Regions from separate parts of the Ligilactobacillus sp. LYQ135 genome, predicted to be linked through region 3. Evidence: predicted binding sites of a transcription regulator. Region 3 holds the regulator's gene; each other region holds the start of a gene.
The links. Region 3 encodes NrdR, which represses ribonucleotide reductase genes. Its sites were predicted from a motif close to ACACNATATATNGTGT; they were not measured.

Region 1: the regulator NrdR is predicted to act here: its motif matches at 1,071-1,086, upstream of ACWCL1_RS07990 (deoxynucleoside kinase).
Region 2: the regulator NrdR is predicted to act here: its motif matches at 1,810-1,825, upstream of nrdD (anaerobic ribonucleoside-triphosphate reductase).
Region 4: the regulator NrdR is predicted to act here: its motif matches at 1,941-1,956, upstream of pnuC (nicotinamide riboside transporter PnuC).

What each region holds. Positions count from the first base shown of each region.
Region 1 is NZ_JBSJYT010000010.1:58,455-61,673, reverse strand. Features, by position in the region: gene ACWCL1_RS08000 (DUF998 domain-containing protein) at 1-730, shown strand, start outside; gene ACWCL1_RS07995 (hypothetical protein) at 820-1,026, shown strand; gene ACWCL1_RS07990 (deoxynucleoside kinase) at 1,221-1,967, shown strand; gene ACWCL1_RS07985 (universal stress protein) at 2,087-2,596, shown strand; gene ACWCL1_RS07980 (hypothetical protein) at 2,642-2,872, opposite strand; gene ACWCL1_RS07975 (hypothetical protein) at 2,880-3,219, opposite strand, start outside.
Region 2 is NZ_JBSJYT010000001.1:313,072-316,290, reverse strand. Features, by position in the region: gene ribB (3,4-dihydroxy-2-butanone-4-phosphate synthase) at 410-1,054, shown strand; gene nrdD (anaerobic ribonucleoside-triphosphate reductase) at 1,862-3,219, shown strand, end outside.
Region 3 is NZ_JBSJYT010000003.1:41,885-45,103, forward strand. Features, by position in the region: gene mutM (DNA-formamidopyrimidine glycosylase) at 1-725, shown strand, start outside; gene coaE (dephospho-CoA kinase) at 725-1,324, shown strand; gene nrdR (transcriptional regulator NrdR) at 1,338-1,802, shown strand; gene ACWCL1_RS03790 (DnaD domain protein) at 1,822-3,159, shown strand; gene dnaI (primosomal protein DnaI) at 3,159-3,219, shown strand, end outside.
Region 4 is NZ_JBSJYT010000010.1:45,711-48,929, reverse strand. Features, by position in the region: gene ACWCL1_RS07925 (SpaA isopeptide-forming pilin-related protein) at 1-432, shown strand, start outside; gene ACWCL1_RS07920 (hypothetical protein) at 492-929, opposite strand; gene ACWCL1_RS07915 (DUF1002 domain-containing protein) at 1,354-1,620, opposite strand; gene ACWCL1_RS07910 (hypothetical protein) at 1,670-1,834, opposite strand; gene pnuC (nicotinamide riboside transporter PnuC) at 2,042-2,800, shown strand; gene ACWCL1_RS07900 (DHH family phosphoesterase) at 3,013-3,219, shown strand, end outside.

The sequences.
Region 1 (3,219 bases), on a different contig from region 3:
AATGAGTCGCATTTTTACGGGAGTAACATTTGGACATTTAACTACCATGGGCTTATTTTTTGTTTTTGTTACCGCCGTTAATTACTTAATGGTGCGAATTGGTTTGGCAGTTAATTATGGAATGCTAACAACATTAATGATTTTAGTGATTACTAGTGGTGCAGTAATGTCAATGGCATCAAATGGACGTGATTGGTGGCAACATAACTTAAGTTTTTTAGGAACTAAACATGCAAATAATAGCTGGCAATTTAACTTAACGCTAGTATTTTCATCGTTATTGATGGTGGCGTTAATTGATTATATTTTTGTTTCATTACAAGAAGTTGTTAAAAATTCATGGCGTACAACGGTTTTACGGTTAATTTTAACTTTAACTGCGCTTGATATGGGAGCAGTAGGGCTTTTTCCAAATAACGATAATTTCCATATTCTACATGATAAAATTGCAGGTTACTTAGTTTACTTGATTATTATTTTAATTGTAGGAATTCGCTGGTTGCTTCCAGAAGTTGGGAAACGCTTTTTAGCAATTTCGTATGCACTTTGTGTTGGTTTAGTGGTTGTTGATCTGATGTTTAAACCATTTTATTTGATTTCCTTAACGGTATTTGAATTAATTGCGTTTGTGCTTGCTTTTGGCTGGATCTTATTATTATTTGATACGATGATTGGAATGGTCGAAGATGATGGACAGGTCTTTAAAGCGCAAATTGAAACTAAGGAATAATGGTAACGAAAATGAATGAAATATTAACAGGAATCATTAATATTTTGCGAATAATCGCATTTGTGAACCTATTTGGTTGGATGATAATAATGGCAATGATGATGCCTAAACAAGGTGATCACCCGGGAAATGTTGATAAAGATAAGGTACAAAAAACTTTAAATCAAAATAAACAAATTTGGCGGCTAGCTTTATTTGTTGCGATTATTCCAGCGGTTTTAGCAATGCTTTTTCCAATTAGTTTACTTCTTTATATTCCAGGATTAATTATTGGGGTTATTATTAAGCGAAAATAAATAAAATTTTTATAATATTATGGTTAAGTAATTCGCTTTCTTTCGTACTATATATAGTGATTCAGCGGTTTTAAAGCCCCAAAATGTAGCTTTATTTTTTAGTTAAATGAGAGTATGATAGATGATGCTGAGTTAATCAGGCAAAAATAGAGGCTGGACTTTACGGTCTCGGAAGAAAGGATGCATCTATCATTTTGATTACACTTTCAGGAATTATTGGATCAGGTAAGTCAAGCCTTACAGAGATCTTATCAGAAGAATTAGGAACAAAAGCATTTTATGAACCAGTTGAAGATAACCCGGTATTACCGCTTTTTTATAAAGGAAATGAAATTGCGGCTAAGAAACGTGCAGCTGGGGACAAAGAAGCAACTAATCCATATGCTTATTTATTGCAAACATTCTTTTTAAATCGTCGTTTTGCAATGATTAAGCAAGCGATGGAAGAAGATAATAATATTTTAGACCGCTCAATTTATGAAGACGAAATTTTTATGCGAATGAATACTGAAATGGGTAATGCTACGGATGTAGAATATGACATTTATAAAAGTTTGCTCGCTAATATGATGGAAGAATTACCCTATGCTTCACATAAAAAATCTCCGGATCTAATGATTATGATCAATGTATCCTATGAAACAATGCTTAAACGAATTGAAAAACGTGGTCGTGAGTATGAATTAGTTGAAAATGATCCATCTCTTGTGGACTATTATCATCGATTATTGAAACAATATGATATTTGGATGAAGGAATACAATGCCTCACCAATGTTAGTTATTGATGGCGATGAATATGATTTTGTAACTAACATGGAAGATCGCGTAAAAGTATTAGAAATGATCGAAGAAAAATTAGTTGGTTTAGGTAATTTAACGCCTGAAAAATTAGCAGCGTTAAAAGAAAAACATAAAATTATGTTAGATGAAGATAAGTAGTAGAAAACTTGGGTTATGCCAAGTTTTTTTATTATATTGAAATGAGTGGAAGCAGTTACTTGAAAATCATGCATGATAAAGCTATCATTAAAATAGATAGGTGAATAGGAGTGTTGATTATGGCATTAGGCTACAAAAATATTTTAGTTGCTATCGATGGTTCAAAGGGGTCAGAAGTTGCTTTATTTGACGCATTGAATATTGTAAAAAGAAATGATGCTCATCTTGACGTTTTATGGGTATTAGATATGAATTCGCTTGAATATGGAAATGCGGGCATCACCCTTGATGGTGAACGTATTTATAAAGAAGTCCAAGAATGCGAAAAATATATGAATGACTTAAAAGAACATTTAGTCGAAGCTGGACTAAGACAAGATCAAGTTTCTGTCCACTTACGTTTTGGTAATCCAAAAACAGTTATTGTTGAAGATTTTCAACCAGAATACAAGAATGACTTGATTATTGTTGGTGAAACAGGGAAGAATTTGATTAGAAGAATTATGGTAGGATCAGTTGCAACTTACGTTATGCGAACAGCTAGATGTGATGTAATGGTTGCAAGAACTCCTGAAAAAGTTGTTTCAAAAGATATCGAAAATGATATGGATGACATTGAAGAAGAATAATAAAAAGTAGGTAATCAATGTTTTGACATTGGTTGCCTACTTTTTTTATTCTTTATTTTTATTTTGACGTACTTTTCGAATAATAAACTGAATTCCAATTGTTAACAGTGAAGTAAAGGTGCTAAGCAAAACAAAGTCAACAACTAAAAGAACAATTACTCCAAATGTTAGTTGTGGATTCAGTGTAAACTTTTGAATCGTTACTGCTAAAAAACCAGCTAAAAGAATAGCGTTGGCAATAAAAATTAAAAGTAAATTTCGTTTTAAATTTTTCATAGTATCTTTATTCACTTCCAACGATTAAGCGCACTTGTTGTCCCATGTTTTCCCAGAATTTATATGGGTTATCTTTGAAATCATCAGCAAAGGTTTTAAAGCCATCGCGTGGAACTAATTCCCCTAAACGTTCACTCATGGCACCTCGAACCCATAATTTTTCGTCTTCAACATCCCATAAAACTGTCCAGTAAGAATCTTCTAAGGCTTCATCAAATAAATCTTGTGCTCCAGAAATAATAGTGTCACGTAAAACGCCTTTCTCAGTCGCATTTGGATAGCCGTTTGATTGAAGCCAACTTAATTTAGTAAGAACTTCAGGATAGTCATTTGGAATCATGTTAAAC
Region 2 (3,219 bases), on a different contig from region 3:
CTTTCTTTAGTTGTGCATATTATTGGTTAGTGAATGGGTAATAAATACTTTTTATACCAATATTGTTTAATTTTTTAGTGCTAAATAAATTTATTGTATGAGGACATGGAAAATAGATAAACTAAGTGGTTTAATTATATATTCATTTTTGAGAATCTATTAAACAAATACTTATTGTACAATTTTAGTTTATTTTTATACTTAATAATTAGAACTTAAGTCACAATGGATTGCTATAAAAACGATTAATTTTTATAGGATCTTTTAATAACTATAGTTCGTGTTTTTTGTTTTTTTATATATATTTAGAATCTTTTATAGCGTTTGCTTTGTTAAAAGTATATAATTTGCGCTTTGGTTTTGCTAAATGTATGTTAAAATTTAAAATATAGAGAGGAGTTGTAAAGAAATGGAAAATACTGTTGAAAGTGCTATTCAATTTTTGAAAGAAGGAAAATTTATTATCTTAGCAGATAATGAATCAAGAGAAAATGAGGGTGATTTAGTTGCTTTTGGCAATCAAATAACACCAGAGATTGTATATAAAATGTTGAAGATTGCTAATGGATTAATGTGTGTGCCAATTAGTTCGAAAATAGCTAAAAGACTAGGATTTAATGTAATGGTAGAAAACAGTTCAGATCCTAATGAGACACCTTTCATGGTCACGACTGATGCAACATTTGAATCAACTGGAGTAACTACGGGAGTATCTGCATATGATCGTGCAGCTACCATAAGAAAGATTGCTGACCCCCAATCTAGACCAGATCAATTTAATCATCCAGGACATATTCAACCACTTATTTCACAAGATAAAGGAATTAGAGAGCGAAATGGACATACAGAAGCAGCTGTTGATTTGGCTTACATTGCTGGAGAAGAACCAGTAGCTGTTATTATTGAAATCTTAAATGAAGATGGAAAGATGGCACGACGTGATTCACTACATAAATTAGCTGAAAAGTATCAAATTCCGATGATTACAATTGGTCAAATTGAAAAATATCTTGATGATCATGATATTGAATATGCTGCGAAATTGGCAGAGTAGCTTATTTATAATCTTTAATAAGAAAATTAAATCGTAATGAGATGGTATTTTCTAAAACTTTGTAGAATTGAACTTAAATATGAATGCATATTAGCTGTTATAAGCCGATCTTTGATCAACAAAGAGTAGTTAAAACAGTTGATTTGGCATATTTTAATTCATTAAACTTTCAAATAAAATGGGGACATTAAAAGGACAATAAAATTGCTAGGACACATTTATTTCGTTTATTACATCTCATGTTCTTCATAATACTGTTTGTGAATTTAAATTATAATTAGCTTTCTCATGATTGGAATGACACTATTAATGTAGTTAATTGATTTGCTTAATGGATTAGAGATTTGTGTTATGGGAGCAATTTTCTTGGTTGTCTTGTATACTTTAATGGTATTTGTTAGTAGTAATAAAGAAACAGGTATGGATTAATGCTTGGGCAGCTATTGGATTTATTATCTGTTATTCATGAGTTCTGTATATATACTATTATATTTATTTTTTATTTATGTAATCATGTTATTATTCTTATACTATCTTTGAAAAGACTTTTTTTTGTGAAATTAGAAATCTTGAGCAAGAAGCATAACTTAGGGTTTACAATAGATAAATAAAAAATATACAAGAGACTTGACGTTTGTCATAGTCTCTTTTTTTAATTTTTTTCAAAAAGATCAATAAAATCAAAAAAATTGATCGAACAGCTTGTCATGGTAGTCAATTTCGCCTTCTATATATGGGGTTAATAAAAAATTTATATACAATATGTGGTATACATGTGGTAAAATTTCAGTCAAGGAGGGAAAGCGAATGAAAATGATCAAACAATTTAAATTACCAAAAAAGTGTGTAAAAAGGGATGGCTATGAAATGCCGTTTGAGTTTTATAAAATTGATTTTTTGATTGAAAAATTAGGGCTTGAAGATTCCAAAGAACAGCTTGAAGAACGCTTTTCATCAAAAATTACTAATTTAGAAAAAATATTATCGGCTGAAGTTGAAAAGATATTCTTAAATGTATTAACTGAATTTAATCATCAAAATGCCGTTGACCAATATTTGGCTTATAAACATCAGCGGGAAGTTGAATTCAAAGAACAAATCGATCCAATTAAACGGTTAAATCGATTAATTGGCGAAGATGCACGCTTGGTTCACGAAAATGCCAATAAAGATAGTAAATTATTTAGTACTCGGCGAGATTTGATTGCAGGGACGATTGGAAAAACTAAAGGACTTACAATGATGCCAGAACATATTGCAAAGGCACATTTAAAGGGAGACATTCATTTTCACGATTTGGATTATTCACCACTTGAAGCATACAGCAATTGCTGTTTGATTGATTTTGAAACAATGTTTCGTGACGGATTTAAAATGGGGAATGCTGAAGTTGAGGAACCTAAATCAATTCAAACGGCCGTTGCGCAAATCACCCAAGTGATTGCAAGTGTATCAAGTCAACAATATGGTGGATGCACGGTTGATCATATCGATACATTATTAGAACCATATGCAGCAAAAAATTATCAGAAGCATCTTACTGAGGCTCAGGAATTGATAAATTCACATGAACAAGCTGAAAAATTTGCTAAAAAACGGACAATTAAAGACATTTACGACTCAATGCAGGCGCTTGAATATGAAATTAATACTTTGTTTACAACAAATGGACAAACGCCATTTACTTCGGTGGGCTTTGGATTAGGAACTTCATGGATCTGTCGAGAAATTCAAAAGGCCATTCTTCAGGTTAGAATTGATGGTTTAGGTAAGAATCATCGAACAGCAATTTTCCCTAAATTGTTATTAGCAATCAAAAAAGGAATCAATTATGCGCCTGAAGATCCTAATTATGATATTAAACAATTAGCAATTGAATGTGCTTCAAAACGTATGTATCCAGATATTTTAAACTATAAAACAATTGTTGACATTACTGGAAACTTTAAATCTCCGATGGGGTGCCGGTCTTTCTTACCTAAATGGGTCGATGAAAACGGAAAAGAAGTAAATGACGGTCGAGCAAATATGGGGGTTGTCACTTTAAATCTTCCTCGAATTGCCCTTGAATCAAAGGGCGATCAGGAATTGTTTTGGGAAATTTTAGAAGAACGATTGCAATTAGCTAGAGATGCATTGTTATTTCGAATTCATCGCATTGTCAA
Region 3 (3,219 bases):
TTGGCAGTGAAGATGAGTTTATTAAACAACTAACCGGTAAAAAAATTATTGGAATTGATCGGAGAGGAAAGTATTTACTTTTTCGTTTTTCGGGAAACTTAACAATGGTTTCCCACTTACGTATGGAAGGTAAATACATGATTGAACCTCATGATACGCCAATGGAAAAACATAGTCATGTAATCTTTGAATTAGCAGATGGACGAGACTTACGCTATAATGACACCCGTAAATTTGGACGCATGCAACTTGTTAGGACGGGAGAAGAAAATCAATTATTTGGAATTAAAAAACTTGGAGTAGAACCTTTAAGTAAAGATTTTACAGTTGATTATTTTTATCATAAGTTACAAAAGAAAAAGAAAATGATTAAACCGGCTTTGCTTGATCAAACAGTAGTTACCGGTTTAGGTAATATTTATGTTGATGAAGTTTTATGGATGAGTAAAATTCATCCGCAAACTTTAGCAAGTCATCTAACTAAAAAAGATGTTAAAACTTTACATGATAATATCATTAAAGAATTAAATTTAGCAATTAAGGCTCAAGGAACAACCGTATTTTCATTTAAAAATGCTTATAGTCATGCTGGTCAATTTCAAGATCAATTACATGTTTATCGAAAAACAGGACAACCTTGTGAACGGTGCCAAACTCCAATTGAACGAATTGTAGTTGGCCAAAGAGGTACGCATATTTGTCCAAAGGAGCAAAAAATAAAATAATGACATATGTATTAGGTTTAACCGGAGGAATTGCGTCAGGTAAATCAACAGTAAGTAAAATTTTAAAAGAATTTGGAGCTGTAATTATTGATGGGGATCAAGTTGCGCGGGATCTACAGCAAAAGGACAGTCAAGGATTAAAGGCGATTATAAAAAAATTTGGACAAACATATTTATTGGCAGATGGGCAATTAAATCGGCAGAAGTTAGGAAACTTAGTTTTTAATGATCCGAAAGAATTAAAAAGGCTAAACCAAATTATGTCTCCTTTAATTCATCAAGAAATTTTAAGGCGCTTAAAAGCTGCTAAAAAACAACATGAGAAACTTGTAGTCATTGATATTGCATTATTATTTGAAGGAAAATATGCTCAATACTGTACCAGTACTTTAACAATTGCAACGAGTTTTCAAAATCAATTGAAAAATTTAATGACACGTGATCACTTGACCAAGCAACAAGCGCTTGCAAGAATTGATTCACAAATGAGTACGAATCAAAGAATTAAGCTTTCTGATGAAGTTATTTATAATGATGGTACGGTTGAAGAGCTAAAGCAAAAAATGATAAAATGGTTGTCATCGAAGAATTTGTTGTAAAGAGGTGAGTAGTATGTTATGTCCACAATGTCATAATAATAGTTCACGGGTTGTCGATAGTCGACCTGCTGATAATGGGAATGCAATTCGACGGAGACGTGAATGTGAAAAATGCGGTTATCGCTTTACAACATTTGAACGCATCGAAGTTACACCATTATTAGTAATTAAGAAAAATGGTGCTCGTGAAGAATTTAATCGCGATAAAATTTTACATGGAATTATGCGAGCAGCAGAAAAACGACCAGTGGGAATGGATAAAATTACCAGTATTGTTGATGAAGTTGAACATAAGGTTCGTGCGGTTGGCGGAACTGAAGTATCTAGTCAACTCATTGGAGAATATGTAATGGGCATTCTTGCTGATGTTGATGATGTAGCATATATTCGATTTGCAAGTGTTTATCGTGAATTTAAGGATATGAAGTCATTTGCACAAGAACTAGAAGAACTCATGAAACGCAATGATGAAAGATAATTAAGGAGGAATAGCTTTGATGGGAGTTAAATTATTACCTACTGATTCATTTAAAGTTGTATCCAAAGCAACTCCTGAAGCTTTTCATTTTCAAGCCTTAACACAGTTGTACCAGCCATTTATTGGGTCAACGGGAGTTTCATTATATATGACACTGGCTGCTAAAATTCAGTTAAATGATTTTGATAATTTACCAACATTTACAATTAAACAGTTGCTAATTACATTATCAATTAATTTAAGTCAATTTGAAGAAGCCAAAAAGAAATTAGAAGCAGTTGGATTGATCAAAACATATTGTAAAAATGATCCTGCTAATAAGTTATATTTATATGAACTGATTCCTTGTCTTGATGGAAGAAACTTTTTTGATGATCCCCTTTTAAGTTCAATGTTAATGGAGTATGTAGGGGAGTATGAGTTTACATCATTATTAAGTCAATATGAAGGCAATCGTTGGAATGAAGTTCAGTTTAAGGAAACCACGCATCGATTTAATGAAGTTTTCCAAAATAAAAATACCAATGTAACTAGTGTAAATTTTCAAGTTAAGAAAAGGATTTCCAATGTGTTGAATGCTAATTTGGATTATAAACTCCTTAAGCAATTACTTGAGAAAACGTTTGTTAATGTAAAAGAAGTTTCCTCCAATTTGGCAACTGTAAATACAATTGCAGTAATGTATGGGTTAGATGAATTTCAAATTTTAAGATTACTCGAAGATTCAGTTGATGTAGTTCAAAATACAGTTAACTGGAGAACTTTTAAAAGTCTTGCTGCTAAGCGTTTCGAATTTGAGTTAGTTAATTCTAAATCGACTGGTAAAGAAACTAAGGCAGTTGCTAATCCAAAATTATCTGCAAGTGATCAAGCTTTAGTTGCATCTTGTGAACAATATAGTCCAATGGAATTTTTAAATGCACTTAAAGAAGAACAAGGAAGTTCTATTACTCATGAAGAACGGATTACAATTTCAAGTGCAGTTCAAAATAACCGATTAAATTCAGCGGTAATCAATGTTTTAACGCATTACATGTTAGTAGATCAAGGAATGTCTTCGTTAAATCAAAAATATTTTGAACGAACTGCAAATGATTGGTTAAAAAATCAAATTAAAACGCCTCAACAAGCGATTGAATATGTGCGTCAATGGAAAGAAAAGAAGAAGAAACAATCATTTTCACGAAGTAATAATCGCTATGGTAAACAGACACAGTTTAATGAAAAAATGCCATCGTGGGCAGCTAAATCATCTTCAACTGCAAGTGAAAATACAAGTACACCAAATAAAATCCAAGATATTCAACAATTAATGCAAAAAATTAATGATAAAACTAAGAAAAGAGGTGATCGTTGATGGAAAGCATTAAAGACAGTTTAGGATGTCGCTTTAAAGATCCTAAATTAAGAGCACAAT
Region 4 (3,219 bases), on a different contig from region 3:
TCATCAAGCAGTCAAGAGAACTCATTATTAAACGTTGAAAGTTCATCAAGCAGTCAAGAGAACTCATCATCAAACGTTGAAAGTTCATCAAGCAGTCAAGAGAACTCATCATCAAACGTTGAAAGTTCATCAAGCAGTCAAGAGAACTCATCATCAAACGTTGAAAGTTCATCAAGCAGCAAAATGAACTCATCATCAGTAGTATCATCTTCATCATCAAAAGAAGATAATGGTAACGTAGTTGTAACTGGATCAAACAATAACAACAACCATGGAAATGGCAATGGTCAAGGAAACGGTAAGGTCCAAGGAAATGGATACGGTTCAGGTTTACCACAAACCGGTGAAGAACAAACTGCAATTACAATTCTTGCAGGTTTTGCAATTTTAGCATGTGTGACTGTTGCAGTTACATTACGTAAGAGAAAATAAATTGTAAAATAAAAAGATTGCGATTTTGAATCGCAATCTTTTTTTGTTTAAAAAATTATTTATTCGTCTTCAGGATCGAATTTATGTGCTTCAACTAAAATTTCCTTAGCTTTTTCAAGATAATCTTTTTCAGCTAAGAATGCTTTAACTTCATAACCTTCAGATCCTTTTAATTGAGCTAACTTATCATCCAATGCATCGAATTCCTCACGTAAATGATTAATGACGCTTTCTTCATCTTCAACATAAACATAATGATTTTGTGTCGAATCTTTATGTCCTTCATTATCATGAACCATAATCTTGATTTCATCTTTATCAACTTTAACTGCATGTTTTAAAATTGATTTGATATCTTTGATGGTTTCATGTTGAGCTGTTCGGTGTTTCTTTTCATCAACGCCATCTTCGATTTTAGTTAAGTGATTTTCTGCATCCATAATTTTTTTAGAAATACGACTTAATGCTTTAAGTTGTCTTTTTGCGTAATCCATGATAACACTCCCAATCTATATATTAAGGCTCTAACCCTTCATCTATAAAGTATATCGATTGTCATTTGACGGGAAGCAAAAAGGCTTAAAATCAATGCCCAATCTCTTTGCGTAAATTTAATTAAATAAATTTCTAATCCAGTTAAATAATTGATCAAGCCAATTTTGAATTTGAGATAAGAAATTTTGTCCAGTTTCGCTATTCATCCAGTTTTTCGCCTTGTTCATTAAATTTCTAGTTGAGTCTTTAACATTTTTAACGGTATTATTAACTGTTGTGTATATGATTTATCAGCAGCAATTGATGAATTTTGAAAGCTGATAAGAGCATTAATGATGGTTTGTTTTTGACTATTAGAGGTCTGTTTTATTTGCATCAACTGCAACTTGAGTAGCATTAAGCATTTTATTAGCGCTAGCGGTATTTTCAAGTATTTAAATTTACTTCATCAGCAGCAAGTGCCTTATAAACTCCAGCTAAAGCAAATTTGCCTGAGGTAGGACAACAATAGTTACATGTCACTCCAGCTATTTGAGCAACCATTGCATATTGCTGTGTGGTTACTTCGGTAATATTATTATCCCCTTCATAATTTTCAATATTGACCTTAACTCCTGATCCTGGATCAGCAGGAGCAATTGTGACTGAATTAATCATTATAGTATTTGTAATTGATGAATTTCCATTTGCGATATATTTATCATAATCAGTAGCAGTGGCAGTTAATTTTTTTAAAGAAGAATCAACTCCAAAAAATATTATCTAGTTTTGAACGAACCTCATTTAAAGTTCCAGTACCATAAACAACGTAAGCATGATTTAGAGTTGATGTACCTGCAAATGCATTTGAAGTTGATGAAAAACAAATTGCAAACATTAAGACAATACTTGTAGTTCCAATAATCAATTTGTGTTTTTTATAAAAAAGTCCTTTCAAATGAAATTAAATTGATTTTTAGCACTTTTTAAATGAAAAAATGTAAAGAAAGATTGAATTTGCTACGAAAATGATATCACAATATATTGTGTTTCTCTATTGAAAATATCACTATATATATGTATAATTAAAAGCGTTGTTTTTTACAATAAATTTTTTAGAAGAGAGGTACATATTTTGTTTGAACGTTATAAAGATGTATTAACGCATTTACCAGAATATTCAAAAAATGTTTTTCGGAAGGGTTACTTTAAATGGTTAATTGATCAATGCAAAGGTTGGGGAAAATTTAGTTATGGATTATTGATTTTTAACTTTATTTTACAAGTAATTTCATTGATTCAATCTTTTAGTGTACATCCAGTAACGTCAATAATTGCATTTATTGGTGGGAACTTATCCGTTGCATGTGTTGTCGGAATTTCCAATCGATCTGGAATTCAAGGGTGGGCAGGCTTAGTGAGTGCGCTTTGTATCGCAACAACTGCATTTATTGCTCATAATTATGCGAATGCTTGGGAACAAATTGGATACATTGTCTTTTTAGATATTTTTTGTATTTTGGATCCAAAATGGAATGATGATATTCAGGCTGAAAAATTTGAAAGTTGGACAGAATGGCTTAAATATGGAGCATTTTTTCTAATTTCATGGGCAGTTTTGCACTATATTTTCAGTTTAACAAATGATCCACGGGTATTTTTAGATAGTATGAGTTTAGCAATGTCAGTGACAGGTTCGCTTTTAGAATTAAATCGAAAAAGGGAGCAATACTTTGTGTGGACATTATCTTCAGTAATCACAATTGCATTATGGGTTCAAACAATGCTTGAAGGTGCTGGTAACTTTGCGTTGATCTTTAGTTATTCAATTTTCTTCTTAAATGATATGTATGCATTCTTTAGTCGAAAAGGATGGTTCAGAACAGAAGCATAAAAGATTAATCATAAAGATTTATTAAAATTCATGACAAATCGTGCAACTAATTGTATACTATAAACAATCAAACAAACTCATAACCAGAAAAAGCTTCGGGATTTCCGAGGCTTTTTTCTGCTTGGCAAATATTAATCGAATAATGTGGTAAAATATACAACAGTTATAAATAAAAAGAAAATATTAACTAGGATAATAAAAACGAGGAAATTATGGAAAAGAAAAAAGAAAATAAAACATGGCATTTTCCTGAATTTATGCTTGATAGTCGCATGCGCGTGATTGCATTATTTTTATTGGGATTAGCTGTGGTTAGCGATGGTCTAGCGTTTTTTGTAAGTCCGATCACCGGAATTATTGTTTTGATTTTTGTAATCATTACAATTGTAGTAGGGTATGTTACTTTGCAACATTTGAAA